DNA from 2 places in the Clostridium nitrophenolicum genome. Region 2 is predicted to be linked to the other one. Evidence: a T-box and tRNA genes for the amino acid it is inferred to sense, from the RefSeq annotation. Region 2 holds a T-box; the other holds one or more tRNA genes.

Region 1 (8,437 bases), 200 kb from region 2:
GAGTTTCCTTCATTTACTCAATATGAGGTAAGAGCAGCGCTTGCAAAGTGTGGTCTTACAACTAAACATATCGAAAGTAAAGTTGTAGTTTTAAGCGGTGGTGAGCAAGCAAAGGTTAGATTATGTAAGATATTAAATAAGGAAACAAACATACTTATTCTTGATGAGCCTACAAACCATTTAGATGTAGAAGCAAAAGAAGAATTAAAGAGAGCATTAAAAGAATATAAAGGAACTATACTACTTGTATGCCACGAACCAGAATTTTATAGAGATGTAGTTACAGATATATGGGATTGTGAGTCTTGGACGACTAAAATCGTATAATATTTATTAATTAAGAGCTAGAAAACTAGCTCTTTTTCATATTTTTAAACTTAATAATTTTCTTTTACAATTTGCTCATATTGTGAGTTTAAAAATCTAATAATATCTTCCTTTTTCAAAGGATTAGAATGTCCTACAAAACAAGTATTAAATTCTAGATTTTCTAAGGTGGTAACAAAGTTTTTTATTTTAATTGGATCGTATTTACAATTGTCATAATAATCTTTGCTATAAGCATCTCCAATAAAAATCACTCTTTCTTCAGGGACATAAACTATAACAGAATCTTCTGAATGAGGGGCAACAACATTCTTTAAAATAATATTAATACCACCTAAATCAAGTTTTAATTCATCATCAAATACTATATCTGCTGTTACAACTTTTATATCTTGTAAAGATTGATATTCTCTACGGATATTTGTATCTGCAAATTCGATATCCTCACCAGTTAATAGACGGTTTTTCATTGCAACATCAGACCATTCCCACTTAGCCATGGTCTTTAACTTTTTATTGGTTCTTTCACATGCTATCGTTTTTCCTTCGATTGCGTGCATTCCATATGTATGATCCCAATGAAAATGAGTAATAGCTGCGTAATCTGGAATTTTTAAATTAGATTCTTTTAATAACTTATTAAATTTTTCTATATGATTTTTTGAGTTTCCACCATCAATCATAAGTGAATACTTATCTCCTTTGATGTAACCTAATAATGGTCTATCGGTTTCTTGTTCATTGACAAGAAAATAAACTCTTTCAGTAACTTTTAATAAAGCCATTTAATACCCACCTTTCCTTAATTTAAGCTATGATATATTTAGGTTAGATTTTTTTTTATACTTTGATATGATATCTTGTACTATAAATTATCTTTTGTATTTTGAGTTTTAGTAAGTCGCGGAAATTATTTATAGTTATTTAGATTAATTTTTTAAATTAAGCATAAAAAAACTCCCCTAAACTGTATAGTTTTGGAAAGTGAATGTGTTCATATAAAATCATAAAATTAAAACGTGAATGTTAAAAAAATGTTATAGTACATATTAGCATCTATTTAAGGTTGCCATGAAGTATATATGGTAAAATGATTTATTATAAACATAATCTTATCCAAAACTCAATTATATTACATAAAAAAGCAACTTGAACAAACATACTTAAAAGTATGCTCTTAAACTTTGCTTAGTTATATAAATCTAGTTTAAATAAGATTAATGAATCATTTTGAATATTCACCTCATAACATCAATTTTTATAAATCTTATCATATTTATTTCTATAAATCAAGCTCTTTAAGTGTCTATACTTTATTCATTTTAATAAATTGAATTTGGAAGTTAATATAAATATAATATATTGTATATACGTGTAAGGCAATGCGACGTAAGAAGAATATAGTGAGCTAAAAATTGTGTAATAGAAATAAAAGGAGTGCAACGCGCTCCTTTTATTTATGTTGAGTTACCTAACAAAAGATAATCCCATAGTAAACCACACTCTATGCAGGTGGTATTTAATCTTTTATCACGCTTATTTTGTAAATTTTAGCGTTGAGCTTCATACTGTTTTAAAAGCTTAATGAATAATTCAGGAACTTTTTCCATGTTTTCTGGAGTTTCTATAAATGCTACACGGAATTGAGTACTTCCTGGATTAGCATCGCCTGGTTTAATGTCATAGAAACCTTTTAAAGGTGCTACTAAAAGAGTTGTATCCACTCCGTTTAAGTTTACTGAGCCCTCTTGTGCACAATATAAAACAAAGTTGATTGAATCAAATCCTGGTTTTACAATATTTCTAACATCAATTACTGAGTAGATAGATGCATCAGGACTAGAAACGATTAGACCAGGTTCTAATTCCTTTAGATTATTATAGAATTTAAACATTATCTCTTTGTAGTACTCACGAAGTCCTTTGCACCATCCAGCAATATCTTCCTTAGTTTCATGTGCTAGTGCTCCAAATATATACTGACCGATAACGTTACTGCAAAGGTTAGCAGTATATTCAGCTACTGCTTGAGTATAGAATTCTTCATTGTCAGTGATTAAAGCTCCGATTCTTAAACCGCAGGCATTCCATACCTTTGATGCTGTCTCTAAGCTTATTCTTCTTCCTTCTATGCCAGGTACATCTGCATCAGTTAATCCCCAGATGCTTACTAGATCAGTGTCAACATAATAAAGTTCACGATAAGCTTCATCACTTACCATCCACATATTATATTTTACGCATAGTTTAGCAAGCTCTTTAAGAGTTGCATAATCATAGAGCTGTCCTGTAGGATTGTCGTAAGGTATTACAAGAAGTGCCCCAGGATTGTGCTCTTTAATAGTTTCTTCGATTTTGTCAAGTTCTGGAAGACTGAACTTGCCATCTTCGCCTAAATGACGTTTTACTGTAACAGTTTTACGTCCGATTCTTTCTGCAAAAGAAATATAATTTGTATAAGCTGGGTCAATCATCATAAATGGTTTTTCACCTGTGCCTGCATCTCCGCAAACACCAAGTAATAACAATTCCATACCACTGGATCCACCATCAGTTACTGCAACGTGTAATTTATCAGTATTAAACCCTTCGCATTTAAGAATGTTTTTAAAAGCTTCTTGAGCTTCAGGTACACCAGCAGTACCTGAATATCTTATAACACCCTTTGTAAATGGGCTTTCAGGTGCATTTAATGAAAACATTCTTTTCTGCATAGCAGGATTTGTTGGAAGTGAAACGTTTCCAATTGCTACATTGATTAATGCAGGTTTAACTTTACGTCCCTCAAATTTGATCTGACCAAGTCTTACGTCTGATGGCATTCTTTTTTTGAAATGATCTGATAATACTGGTTTATTCATGAATAAAATACCCCCTTAAAATATGTAATTTATAATGTATGCATAGCATTCATTGCTCTTCTCAGAAATCTTCAAAACATACAGTTTCTCGTACTGGTTTTGCACATTTTTCATTTGCTGAAGGTTCTCACCTGTATATAAGTATACCACGTTATTATAAATTTTCAAAATCTTTTGATTAAAGTGTTTAATTTTAATTGTTTAGTCAATATTTAATAATTTATTTAGTTTTAATAGGACATTTAGATAAATTTTTTAAGGAGTTTTTTCTTCATCTTAACAATTAAGATAGTATATAAGATTTAAAGCCCGAAAATTAATTTTCGGGCTTTAAATCTTATATACTATCTTTGAAGCTTATATAATCACTCTTTATCCATCCCTTTGAATTAATTCTATCTTCTGATAGAATCGAAACTTCATACCATAGTTCATCATTAATTTCTGCACTATCATATATTTGTATTATAGTAGATTGATTTAAAGAATTAATTATAGCAGAATTACTTAAAGGTGCTATATATAAATTACAGTCTTCCTTAACGATACCTTGACTATAATTAGGGTTTAGATATTTGATAGTAGTATGCAAACTGGACTCTGAATTTGTTTTGTGCTTTAAATTATTGTTTTGATATTTTAGAAGTAAAATTTGCTTCCTTTGATTTGATACCTTATTTGTGAAATAGTAAGAAACAAATAAAGAGAAACCAACGAGGAGTACAAATAAAAACGCCAACATTAACCTTTCCTCCCTATAGATATACAATATTATTATATTCACTAATAAGTCAAAACTGTCACAAAATAAAAAAATCCTAGTTAAATTTAACTAAGATTTTAAATATTAAACAGCCTCTATAAGTTCTTTATATTGAAGAATATACATATCAGCAGAATTTATTATGTCTTCCTTTTGATATTCTGAATAGGAATCATGTACGCCTACTACAGTCATACCAGCAGCCTTTGCCCCTTTAACAGCAGGTAGTATATCCTCAAATACAACGCACTCCTTAGGTTTTAACATTAGTCTCTCTGATGCTAGTAAATATACGTCTGGGAAATCTTTGCCTCTAGAAACCTCGTCGGTAGTTGTTATTGAATCAAAATAGTGATATATATCATTTCTTTTAAGAGCAATTTCTATCAATGGTTTACAGTTACTTGTTGCTAAAGCAATCTTTATTCCTTTTGTTTTTAATAGAGACAGAAACTCTTTAGCACCGGGTTTTAATGAAACATGATGGGCATACTGATTTATGGCCATTTCATTCCATTCCTTTTGAATTTCTTCTATTGTGTCAGAAATATTAAATCTATCTTTAAAATATTGAGCGACTTCTGCAAAGCCCATATGTTCTATATCTTCTTTCAAGTTGCTAGGTAAAGCAATGTTTCTCTTTTTTAAATATTCTTCATCTATCTTACTCCATACCCACATAGAGTCTATAAGAGTACCATCCATATCAAATATTGCACCTTTAATATTTTTAAGCATAAATATCACCTCGACTTATAGTATAACATCAAATATAAGCAATATAAACTGTAAAAAGTGACCTTAGGCATCTAATATAAAATAATATATTTAGAATTATAAATGTCAATATATATATACAATCAAAAAGAGAATACCTCAGAAATTTGTGAGGCATTCTCCTTTTAAAAACGTATGTATGCTATTAAGTTCTGTTAAAATTTTCTCTCGAATATATGTACTTTTTCTTCATCTTTAAAATCCTCAAAGGAAAATATACCTATGCTATCGAGTATTTTATTCATGCAAGTACTATCAACGGCTACTTTTATAGATGAGTTTTCAGCCATTTCATCAAGGTGTTCTCTTCCTTTTTCTCTTGGAATGACAGCTTTTGGACCACCTACGCAGCCGCCGATGCAGCCCATTCCTTCTATAAAGTTAGCATCTAACTCGCCTTTTTGTGCTTTTTCAAGTATTTCTTTACAATCTTTTACTCCGTTCGCTTGAGCTGTCTTTAATAACTTGTGTTTTTCAGGATATATTCTCTCTATTGCATCGCATATAGCAGTAGATACTCCTCCAGTACGGCCGTAAAGTCTTCCGCCTCTTGATGCATATTCAGTAGAAGTGTCCTCTTCCAGCTCTGCAGGTTTTACATCTAAAGCTTCAAATATATCTTTCATTTCTGCAAAAGTAAGCACGAAATCTATATCTCCCAATAAATCTTTCTCTTTTGCTTCTGCTTTTTTAGCAATACAAGGTCCTACAAATACAACCTTGCAGTCAGGATTCAACTTCTTTAGTACTCTGCCAGAAGCAATCATTGGCGATACAGAAGGAGAAACATTTTTTACTAGATTATTATAAACTCTTTTAAGCATACCAACCCACATTGGACAGCAGCATGAAGTTATCATTAAATCATCTTGTTTTTTTACAAAACGGTCAAATTCAACAGTTTCTTTCAAGGTAAGCATATCTGCAAAAAATGCCACTTCTACCATGTCAGTAAAACCAATTCTTTTAAAAGCAGCTCTTAATTGATCTATAGTTACAGTATCACCAAATTGGCCAATAATTGCTGGAGCTACTGCAGCTATAACTGGTGATTTACTTTTAAGGAGTTCCGCTAATGGAATAAATTCCACTCTATCAAGAATTCCACCAGTAGGGCATGCTTCTACACAAAAACCACAATCAGTACATTTTTCACAATCAATGACACTTGTATGTTTTTCCTTATCTATAAATATAGCATTAAAGGGACATGATTTTTGGCACATAGTTTCTCCGTTTTCATCTGTACAATCCATTGAACAATGTTTGATTTTATTAACTATTTTATGGTCTGCTTCGTAAGAGGATATAGCTTTTTTTAAGTCTGAAATAAAGTTTGGACTATAAGTTATACCGGTTCCACAAAGTGAGGAAATAACTTTACATAGATTTTCTTTATCAAGTTCATTCGATGCTAAGATTTCATTTACCTTATCCTCAAACTTGTCTTCATAATATGCTTTTATTAATGACTTAAATAAATCACTATATTTTGCTTTCATGCTAACAACTCCTTATAAGTAAGTAATAATTTATATTATACCATATTATTTATAATTTACCCTAAATTTAAAACATTAACCCAATTTCTAATAATTGCTCCAAAATAAAAAGCTTAAGATAGGCATTATTATAAGTGCGTATAATAGCTATCTAAATGCTAAATGTAAAATAAATTTAATCTTATAAAAAATACGTGATAAATTTTATCTACCACGTATTTTTGGTCGGAGTGACAAGATTTGAACTTGCGACCTCTTGATCCCGAAGCAAGCGCGCTACCAACTGCGCCACACCCCGACAAATATTAATGTTTAATGCAAAAAAGAGTTACTAGCTATTAGTAACTCAATGGTCGGGGTGACAGGGATTGAACCTGCGACCTCATGGTCCCAAACCACGCGCGCTCCCATCTGCGCCACACCCCGGTATATAAATATTATATGCTATATTTTGGAAAAAGTCAACAGTGAATATAATAATAAAATAACTGATAGATTTGTTATTTCACTACTATCAGTTATTTGTAGACGTTAAAAATTATTGTTTGCTTTTTTCATCTCCTGCACCGCGTGTAGGAACAGTTGACATAAGAAATCCTATCAGTATAGAAACCAATGCTGGTGCCAATATATTAATATAAGCTATGTACCAGGTTCTATAAAGAATTAAGGCTGTAACGCCTGTTATAATTAAAGTTGCTATAAATGTATAAATTACAAATTTAGCAAAAGAACCAAAGAATTTTTCATAAAGTCTGTGGCGTGTAGGACCACTAATTATATTTCTAAACAAAAAATAGGAAATAAAAATTAAAATAATATCTACTACAGCAGATATCAAAAAGTTTTTCATAGAAAACACCTCCAACAGGTTATCAGTTATATTATTACCATGTTGGAGGATTTTACGCATAGTTATATTTTTTAATTTTTAAGATACATTTCTCCTATTTTGAAGACATCTCCTGCACCAACAGTTAAAAGAATATCACCATTATCTAAATTTTTATTTAGATAAGATACTATTTCATCGAAACTATGGATGTTAGAGCATTTTACGCCTCTTTCTTTCACTTTGTCTGCAAGCATAGAAGAGCTTACGATACCAGTATCCTTCTCTCTTGCGGCATATATATCTGCTAATATAAGTTCATCCACACCATCAAAAGCTTCACTAAATTCATTAAAAAGATTTATTGTTCTTGAATAGGTATGTGGCTGAAATACGCAGAATATTTTCTTATGAGGATAATTTTTAGCTGCACTCAATGTAGCTTTAACTTCTGTTGGATGGTGAGCATAGTCATCAACAACAGTAACTCCATTTTTTACTCCTTTTAGTTCAAATCTTCTATGAGTACCTTTGTAACTTTGTAAGCCATTTACTATATTTTCAGAAGGTACATTAAGGCTTAAAGCAGAGCATATACTAGCAAGGGCATTTAAAATATTATGCTTACCAGGGATATTTAGTTGTATAGATAAAAGTTTTGATTCATCTCTATACACATCAAAGTAAGCACATCCCTTTTCATTAAATACAATATTTTTTGCCACAACATCACCAGAATTAATTCCATAAGTAACTACGTTGCAGTTTGATTGAGAAATCACATTTTTCATTCTTTCATCATCAGCATAACAAACTAAGTAACCGTCATCAGGGATAAGCTTAGCGAATTTTATAAATGCATTTTCAATATCATTTATATCTTTATAATAATCTAGATGGTCTGCATCTATATTTAGTATTACCCCTATATAAGGAAAAAACTCAAGGAAGGATCCTTTATACTCGCAAGCTTCTGTTACAAAATAGTCACTATTGCCTGGGCGTACGTTTCCATTTATAGCATCAAGCTGTCCACCTACGAGTATGGTAGGATCTAAATCAGCATCTAGACATATATGAGAAACCATTGAAGTTGTTGTAGTTTTTCCGTGTGTCCCAGCTATAGCTATGTTAAATTTATGACCTTTCATTATGCTGCCTAAAAATTCAGCTCTAGTTACGGTCGGTATGTTTAGTTCTTTAGCACGCATTAGCTCGGGATTGTCTTCAGATATGGCTGCAGTATATACTACTAAGTCTATATCTTTATTTATGTTATCTTTCTTTTGGCCTATATGAATCTCAGCACCTCTGGCTGATAGAGTATCAGTTATAGGTGAAGCATTCATATCAGAGCCCGACACTTTAAAGTTTC
Region 2 (8,437 bases):
CCAGCTATGTTACCTTCTCTGCTTTTACCTATAGCATCTATTTCATCTATAAATATTATACAAGGTGCTTTCTCCTGTGCCTGTTCAAACAAATCCCTAACTCTAGAAGCTCCCATTCCTACAAACATTTCTACAAATGCTGATCCTGATATAGAGAAAAATGGCACTTTGGCTTCTCCAGCTACTGCTTTTGCTAATAAGGTTTTTCCCGTTCCTGGAGGACCTACAAGCAGAGCTCCCTTTGGAAGTTTAGCTCCTATATCCGTATATTTTTTAGGATTATGAAGGAAGTCTACAATTTCAACCAAAGATTCCTTTGCCTCTTCTTGCCCAGCTACATCGTTAAAGTTTACACCTGTTTCATTTTCTGCATATATCTTTGCTGTATTTTTCCCAAAAGACATAACCCCACTTCCCATTTTCTTATCAAGTCTTCCAAAAAGAATTCTACCAAGAAACATAAATATTATTATTGGAAGTATCCAATTTATAAAAAAATTCTTTATTGGATTATTCTCTTGAGGTGCTCCCCCATACTGTACATGTGCTGCATCTAGTTTTTTAATTAAATCAGGATCATCAACTTTCTCAGTATATAATATTTTGCTTTTTTCTCCTTCTTTGGTTTTAGGAGTAATAACTATTTTATCTCTTGTTATTTGTACCTCTTTGACTTTATTCTGAGAAACATATGTCATAAAATCGCTATACTTTATATGTTGAGTTTTTACATTAACCATATAATCATTAAGAAAAAACATAATAATAGCGACCACTATTGCATAATAAATTCCATATTTAAGTTTATTACCATCAAACTTTTTATTACTAAACATGTCAAGCCTCCATATCAACATAATTATAAATCATATAATTATATTATAACAATAAAACTACTTTTACTAATAGATTTTACAAATTATTTTAAAGTAATTTTAAAATTATCTATATTTTATTTCTCATTTAAGTAAACTATAGCACATTCAGCAAAAACAGCAGCTGCCTTATATATTATGTCTTCATCTATATTAAATTCTGGATTATGAAGAGGCTTAATAATTCCTTTCTTGGAGTTGTATGTGCCTACCCAAAAAAATGTCCCTGGAACTTTCTCCTCAAAACTTGAAAAATCCTCACCTATCATAGTGGGCTTATCAACTATAATTACATTTTTATGTCCTAGTAGTTTGCTGGCAGCCTTTCCTACAACTGATGTAACTTCACTATCATTTATCACTGGTGCATGATATGGAATGAATTCAAAATTATATTTAGCACCATTAGCTAAACTTATGCCTTTGATAATAGATTCCATAATATCAGGGATTTTATCTCTAACTTCATAGGTTAACGTTCTTATAGTTCCCTCCATCTCTGCTTTATCCGGTATTACATTATGAGCTGAGCCTGAATTAAATTTTCCTATAGTTATAACAGCAGGCTCTAATGGATCTACCTTCCTGCTTATTACAGTTTGGAGGGCCATATATATCTCACAAGCAACGGCTATTGGATCTATACATTTATGCGGCTGTCCTCCATGCCCACCTTTCCCATATATGCTTATCTTAAAGTTATCTGACGCAGCCATTAATGGTCCAGATTTGATCCCTATTTTACCAGCTTCAATATTAGGCCAAACATGAGCTCCTATAATTGCATCTACTTTAGGATTCTCTAACACCCCACTATGTATTGTCTTTTCTGCTCCACCTTCCTTCTCTTCTGCAGGCTGAAATAAGAACTTTACATTTCCTTTTATTTTTTCCTTAAGCTCAGACAAAATTGCGGCAGCACCAATAAGCCATGAAACATGAGCATCATGCCCACAGGCATGCATTAAATTAGGGTATTCAGATTTATATTTAATATTATTTTCCTCTGCAATTTTTAAACAGTCCATATCTGCTCTTAAAAGTATGGTTTTACCTGGGTATTTGCCTCTAAGTACCCCAACGACACCTGTAACTCCAACGTTCCTTTGAACCTCTATGCCGTACTGCTCCAGCATCTCTGCTATTATTTTTGCAGTTCTTGTTTCATGTAGTCCTATTTCGGGATGAGCGTGTATATCTCTCCTTATAGCTATAAGTTTATCTTTTATGGCTTCTGCCTTCTTTAAAATTATACTTTCATACACCAATATCCACCTCTTTTATACTAAAATCTTTATTAAAGTATACTATCTAGCTAATTAAAAATAAAGCTAAACTCAATTAATGTAGTAACTATTGTCAAAGACCTAAATAACCTAACATTAATCTTTAATAAATAAAGAATGAGGTTAGTATATCCTCATTCTTTATTTATTAAAAAACTAATTTTCATAATTATAACAATTTACTTTAAATCTTAACGCTAAGTTTATAATATACTTGCTATCCAAAATATAGCAACCTTTATTTTTAGTATGCTCTTCCCCAGTAAACTAAATGTTTAGCTTTTTTGCCACAGCATACACATGTATCTGAAACAACCTCTTGTTCAAATGGCATACAACGAGATGTAGCGCCAGTTACCTCTCTTATCTTATCTTCACAAGCTCTATCTCCACACCACATTGCCTTAATAAATCCTGGTTTATTTTCAATAATATCCTCAAATTCTTCCATAGTTGTTGCTACATAAGTTTTTTCATCTCTAGTTCTTGTAACTTCTTCTAGCATTGAATTATGAATAATATCTAACATCTCTTGAACCTTTGTTTCAATTTCATCCAATGAAACAATTGTTTTTTCTCTGTTGTCTCTTCTTACTAACACAGCTTGATTTTTCTCTATATCCTTTGGACCAATTTCTATTCTTAGTGGAATACCCTTCATTTCATATTCACTATACTTCCAACCTGGCATCTTATCACTATCATCAAGCTTAACCCTTACAACCTTAGCTAATCTTTCCTTTAATTCTTTTGCCTTTTCAAGTACTCCTTCTTTATGCTGAGCAACAGGAATAATTACCGCTTGAGTTGGTGCAATTCTTGGTGGTAATTTTAAACCACTATCATCACCATGAACCATTATTATTGCTCCAATTAATCTTGTAGTTACTGCCCATGTAGTATAATGTGGGTATTGTAACTTTCCACTTCTATCTGAAAATTGGATTGTAAATGCTCTTGAGAAATTCTCACCAAGATAGTGTGAAGTTCCTGCTTGTAATGCCTTTCCATCATGCATTAAGCTTTCGATTGTATATGTGTCATCTGCACCAGCAAACTTTTCTTTTTCCGTCTTTTTACCCATAACTACTGGCATCGCCAACATATCTTCACATAATTTAGAATACATATTTAGTATCTTAAGTGTATGAGCTTCAGCTTCTTCTTTTGTTTCATGGATTGTATGGCCTTCTTGCCATAAGAATTCAGTTGTTCTTAAGAAAGGTCTAGTTGTTTTTTCCCATCTTACAACTGAGCACCACTGATTGTATAGCTTTGGTAAATCCTTATAAGATTGAACAATTTTTGCATAGTGCTCACAGAATAATGTTTCTGATGTTGGGCGAACAACTAATCTTTCAGCTAATTCGTCATCTCCTCCATGAGTTACCCATGCAACCTCAGGTGCAAATCCTTCAACGTGATCTTTTTCTTTTTGTAGTAGACCTTCTGGTATAAACATTGGCATATATACATTTTCATGTCCATACTCTTTAAGCTTTGCATCTACGTACTTTTGTATATTTTCCCAAATTGCATAACCATTAGGGCGAATAATCATGCATCCCTTAACACTTGAATAATCAGCAAGCTCTGCTTTTTTAACGATATCTGTATACCATTGTGCAAAATCAACATCCATAGGTGTTATTTGTTCTACTAATTTTTTTCCATTATCCATTTAAATACTCCTCCAATAATTTTTGAGTTTAATTAGAATTTGATACTTAAAATAATCATCAACTGATATTATTACCAACATTGCGCAATTTAGTAATAAAAGGTAATTAAATGCAATATAAAAAGCCCCTAATCCCAAATAGGGACCGAGGCTGTATCGGCGGTACCACCCTTATTAATATACTTGTAAAAATATATTCACTCTTAATTTCTTAACGGAAATTAGCCGCTGTATCCTACTACTATTTCAGTACAGAACTCCGAGGTAGGTTCAAAATGGCTTTTTGGAAATCTCTCACCTTACATTCCCTCTCTTTAAAAAAGCTTAAATTTCTACTAATCCTCTTCCTTATTTTTGTAATATTGAAATTTTTTAAATTTATTTTATATGATAAAACATAAATATAAAATTGTCAATAGATTATCAAACTAAAATTTTAATATTCACGTACAATTTTTTTACACAGTCTTAATTATGTAATTATCTATAGTTACTCATTAAGTAATCTCCTTATTTTTTAGTTTCTCTATCATAATATTTCAAATGAAATAAAATGTTACATATTCTTTATGAAACGAACATTTTAATATTTATTTCATATTATAATATAGATCAGAAATATAAAGGAGAAAGTCAATGCTTTATTGTCAATATGCTGATATGACAGATTATTACTACAGAGCTAACCAAATGAATTCTTATATTAGAATATTCCACGCCTCTCCTAATGACCCAAATTTAGACATTTATGCCAACGGAAATCTTATAGTAAAGAATCTTGCTTACAAGGAATTTTCGCAATATCTGCCTGTTCCTCCTGGTAACTATAATATTAAAGTTTATCCTTCAGGACAAATTACGAATCCTATTATAGATGCTAATATAAATATTCCTGCAAATACTGTATTTAATATAGCCGCAATAGGAACTTTTCCTAACATTAGTTTATATACCATACAAGAACCAACCACCGCTCAGAATTTTGGAAGAGCTTGTGTAAGATTTATTAATCTTTCTCCAAACGCACCAGCTGTTGACATAAATTTATCTGACGGTACAAAAGTATTCAGAAATGTTGTTTATAAAGGTATTACAGATTACGCTTGCATTCCTCCAGGAACATATACCTTCATAATCAATCTTGCTGGTACTGACGATATAGTATTAACTGTTCCTAATGTTCAGCTGGAGCCTAATAATTACTATACTATCTATGCAGTTGGCCTAACTGGAAAATCTCCGGCTTTAGAAGCTATAGTGGCACCAGAACCAAGATAACACAATGAAGCGAAGGTATTTTTTTATGTTACCTTCGCTTTCATTATACTTATTTGTTAGCTGCTATACTCTAACTAGCTTGGGTCGTTGGCTTATAATTTCCTTTCTAGCTTAATTACTGTTTCAACGTGCCTTGAGTGTATAAAAGTGATATAATTTATTAAGAACGATTATTAATTATAATAAAATGTTTGTACAGAAAGCAGAATGGAAATATTCTTGTACAAAGATGACAGCGGTTTAAACGCTATTTCCAACCTGATGATTTTCATTTAAACTCAGATCTTGAACAATATATTTTTTCAAAGATAAGTGACGGTAGAAATCAAGATGTTGAAATATTGTTTTCTGGTGATAATAATGAAAAGAGGAGGTAAAAGAATGAAAAAAATATTTAGCAAAAGGAATTTTATAAAATTTGTTTTTGTAACAATGATATTATCCTCTGTTTTTGTAACAATCAGAATGATTATGGCACCCACAGTCGCACCGCTTTATAATCCCGATGTAAGAGTAAAGAGCGACTACTTTTTGATGCTTTTGCAGTGTATACTCGGCACATTTGCAATGTTGCTTCCGGGCTTTACAGAAAAACGTTTAAAAGTAAGCATACCAACAAATATGATATTTGTTTATTCTGCATTTCTTTACTGTGCAATTTATTTAGGAGAGGTAAAGAACTTTTACTACAGAATTCCCAACTGGGATATGATTTTACACACATTCAGTGGTGCTATGATAGGTGCATTAGGATTTACCGTAATAAGCTTTCTGAACAAAACCGAAAAAGTCCCGATTTATCTTACACCTGTATTTGTCGCATTTTTCTCGTTTTGCTTTGCTGTAACTGTTGGTGTCGTTTGGGAGTTTTATGAGTATGCTGCAGACGGATTATTGGGAACCAATATGCAGAAATTCGGGACAGAGAACGGGACCTTGTTCGTAGGACACTATGCGCTTTCAGATACAATGGCCGATTTGTTGGTAGACTGTATTGGTGCGTTTGCAATGTCTATAATAGGTTATATCTCTATTAAGTACGATAAAAACTGGCATGAAAAATTAATGTTCAGCCGCAAGATTAATTAGGCTAGATAAATATCAATCCCTATATTGCGGTGTCATATAGAGGTTGTAAAATATTTTATGTAAACTTATCACCTCCTTCTATGTTAGAATACTAAAATCATAGAAGGAGGTACTATACCTTTGGCAACATTTTGAGGACACTGCTATCGCTTCACTAAGTGCTCAATGCCTATTTCTTTACTATCTTCACAACTGTCTCCACGTGTGAGGTCTGAGGAAACATGTCTACCGGTTGAATCTCTACAGTTTTGTAATTTAAATCATTTAATATCCCCAAATCTCTAGCTAGAGTTCCTGGATCACAGGATACATATACTATTCTCTTTGGCTGCATTTTAGCTATCGCATCTAAAAGCACTCTTTCACACCCTTTTCTTGGAGGATCTACAACCACCACATCTGCTTTTATGCCTTTTTCTATAAGTTCTGGAATAACTTTTTCAGATTGTCCTACAATAAACTCTACATTACTAACGTTGTTTTGCTTGGCATTTTCTATAGCATTTTCTATAGCCTCAGGCACTATTTCAACTCCATAAACTTTCTTAGCATTTTGTGATAAAAACAGAGATATTGTACCTGTGCCACAATAAGCATCAAATACGGTTTCATTACCTGTTAAGTTTGCATATTCTAAAGCTTTGTTATAAAGCACTTCAGTTTGTATTGGATTTACCTGAAAAAATGAAAGAGGAGATATATTAAATCTAAAGTCTCCAATATAATCACTTATAGTATCATTTCCCCATAAGGTTTTACAATGCTGCCCTAGAATAACGTTTGTTCTTTTATCATTTACATTCTGTATAATGCTCTTTATATCCTTTATATTTTCTGTAATTAGTTTTACAAGAGCATCTGCATGTGGAATATCTTTGGTTTTAGTTACTATTACAACCATGGTTTCTTTTGTCCTAAAAGCTTTTCTTATCATTATGTGTCTTATTATTCCGCTGTGCATTTCCTCATTATAAGTTTCTATATTGCATTTTTCAATCCAAGCTTTAACTAGCTTAACTACTTCATCAGCAGTTTCATCTTGAATATTGCAAGCATCCATGTGGATTATCTCGTGACTTCTAGGTGCATAAAATCCTATTACAATATCGCTGCCTTTTTTACCAACAGGCAGCTGTACCTTATTTCTATATCTATAAGGATTATTCATGCCTATTGTATTATGTATAACTATATCATTATCTTCTTTTTCTTCGCCCTCTTCTACAACATCCAACTTACCTATTCTCTCTATGCAGTCCTTTACCCTATTTGTCTTAAACTTTAGCTGTGCATTATAAGAATAATGCTGAAGTTGGCATCCACCACACCTTTTGTAAGTATTACAAATAGGCTCTACTCTATCTTTTGATGATTCAACAACTTCTAAAAGTTTCCCGATTGCAAAGTTTTTATTTACTTTTATTATTTTTATCTTAACCTTTTCGTTTAACAAAGCACCATTAATAAATACTGTAAAGTCATTAATCTTTCCTACGCCTTCACCTTCATAGCCCATACCAGTTATATCTAATATATATTCTTTGTTTTTTTCTATCGGAATAGTTTTACTCATACTCTCACCCGCCATATTATAGTTTTACCTCATTAAAATCTTACCTCAATATTCTACATTTTCCTGATTGTTTTGTCCATTAAAACCTATACTGCAAAAAAATAAGCGGCAAATCCGCTTATTGGTTGTACTCTTTAAAGGTTCCACATTGAGTACGTTCACTTGAGTGTGCCTCTTCCCCATTTATCTGAACAAAATCTGCACTACATAATTTATTAACGTTATATATACAATTTTCTGCTTCACAAGCAATTTCTGGACTTATTTCTACTGATTCTCCACTAAATAACTGAGTGAATTCTCCAGATAAATTTCTATTAGTAAAGTGAGATGTCGAATATATATCACCTTTTTCCAAAAAAGTATCACAATCTGTTTCTGGACTTGAATGTGCTGAGCTGCCATTTACATGAATACTTGCTGCTACACAAAACTTATTTACATTATTTGCACAACGTTCTGCACTACATCTTAGCTTTCCACTCATGATAATTCCTCCTATCCAAAACTACATAAATATAGTTTCTTTTCTTTGAGAAATTTTATACTTTATAAGTGCAAAATTTAATATAAAAAAAGTGCACCTTTTAAAAGGTGCTAAGTTAATATAGAATCAGTTGTCTCTTGTTTTCTCATCATATTAGTTTAACCACAT

What was found. The T-box of region 2 lies ahead of proS (proline--tRNA ligase). A T-box ahead of a tRNA ligase gene usually reads a tRNA of that ligase, here a tRNA-Pro.
Region 1: it encodes a tRNA-Pro, which carries the amino acid that the T-box ahead of proS (proline--tRNA ligase) is inferred to sense. The anticodon was not compared.

The regions. Positions count from the first base shown of each region.
Region 1 is NZ_AP042469.1:5,472,621-5,481,057, reverse strand. Features, by position in the region: gene ACZ5N4_RS26025 (ABC-F family ATP-binding cassette domain-containing protein) at 1-327, shown strand, start outside; gene ACZ5N4_RS26020 (MBL fold metallo-hydrolase) at 378-1,112, opposite strand; gene ACZ5N4_RS26015 (pyridoxal phosphate-dependent aminotransferase) at 1,878-3,188, opposite strand; gene ACZ5N4_RS26010 (SH3 domain-containing protein) at 3,526-3,930, opposite strand; gene ACZ5N4_RS26005 (HAD family hydrolase) at 4,036-4,689, opposite strand; gene ACZ5N4_RS26000 ([Fe-Fe] hydrogenase large subunit C-terminal domain-containing protein) at 4,884-6,230, opposite strand; tRNA gene ACZ5N4_RS25995 (tRNA-Pro) at 6,453-6,528, opposite strand; tRNA gene ACZ5N4_RS25990 (tRNA-Pro) at 6,581-6,656, opposite strand; gene ACZ5N4_RS25985 (hypothetical protein) at 6,769-7,083, opposite strand; gene murC (UDP-N-acetylmuramate--L-alanine ligase) at 7,155-8,437, opposite strand, start outside.
Region 2 is NZ_AP042469.1:5,273,949-5,282,385, forward strand. Features, by position in the region: gene ftsH (ATP-dependent zinc metalloprotease FtsH) at 1-836, opposite strand, end outside; gene ACZ5N4_RS24975 (M20 metallopeptidase family protein) at 953-2,140, opposite strand; gene proS (proline--tRNA ligase) at 2,406-3,842, opposite strand; T-box leader at 3,980-4,200, opposite strand; gene ACZ5N4_RS24985 (DUF4397 domain-containing protein) at 4,479-5,120, shown strand; gene ACZ5N4_RS24990 (DUF2238 domain-containing protein) at 5,502-6,209, shown strand; gene rlmD (23S rRNA (uracil(1939)-C(5))-methyltransferase RlmD) at 6,379-7,782, opposite strand; gene ACZ5N4_RS25000 (DUF1540 domain-containing protein) at 7,901-8,269, opposite strand.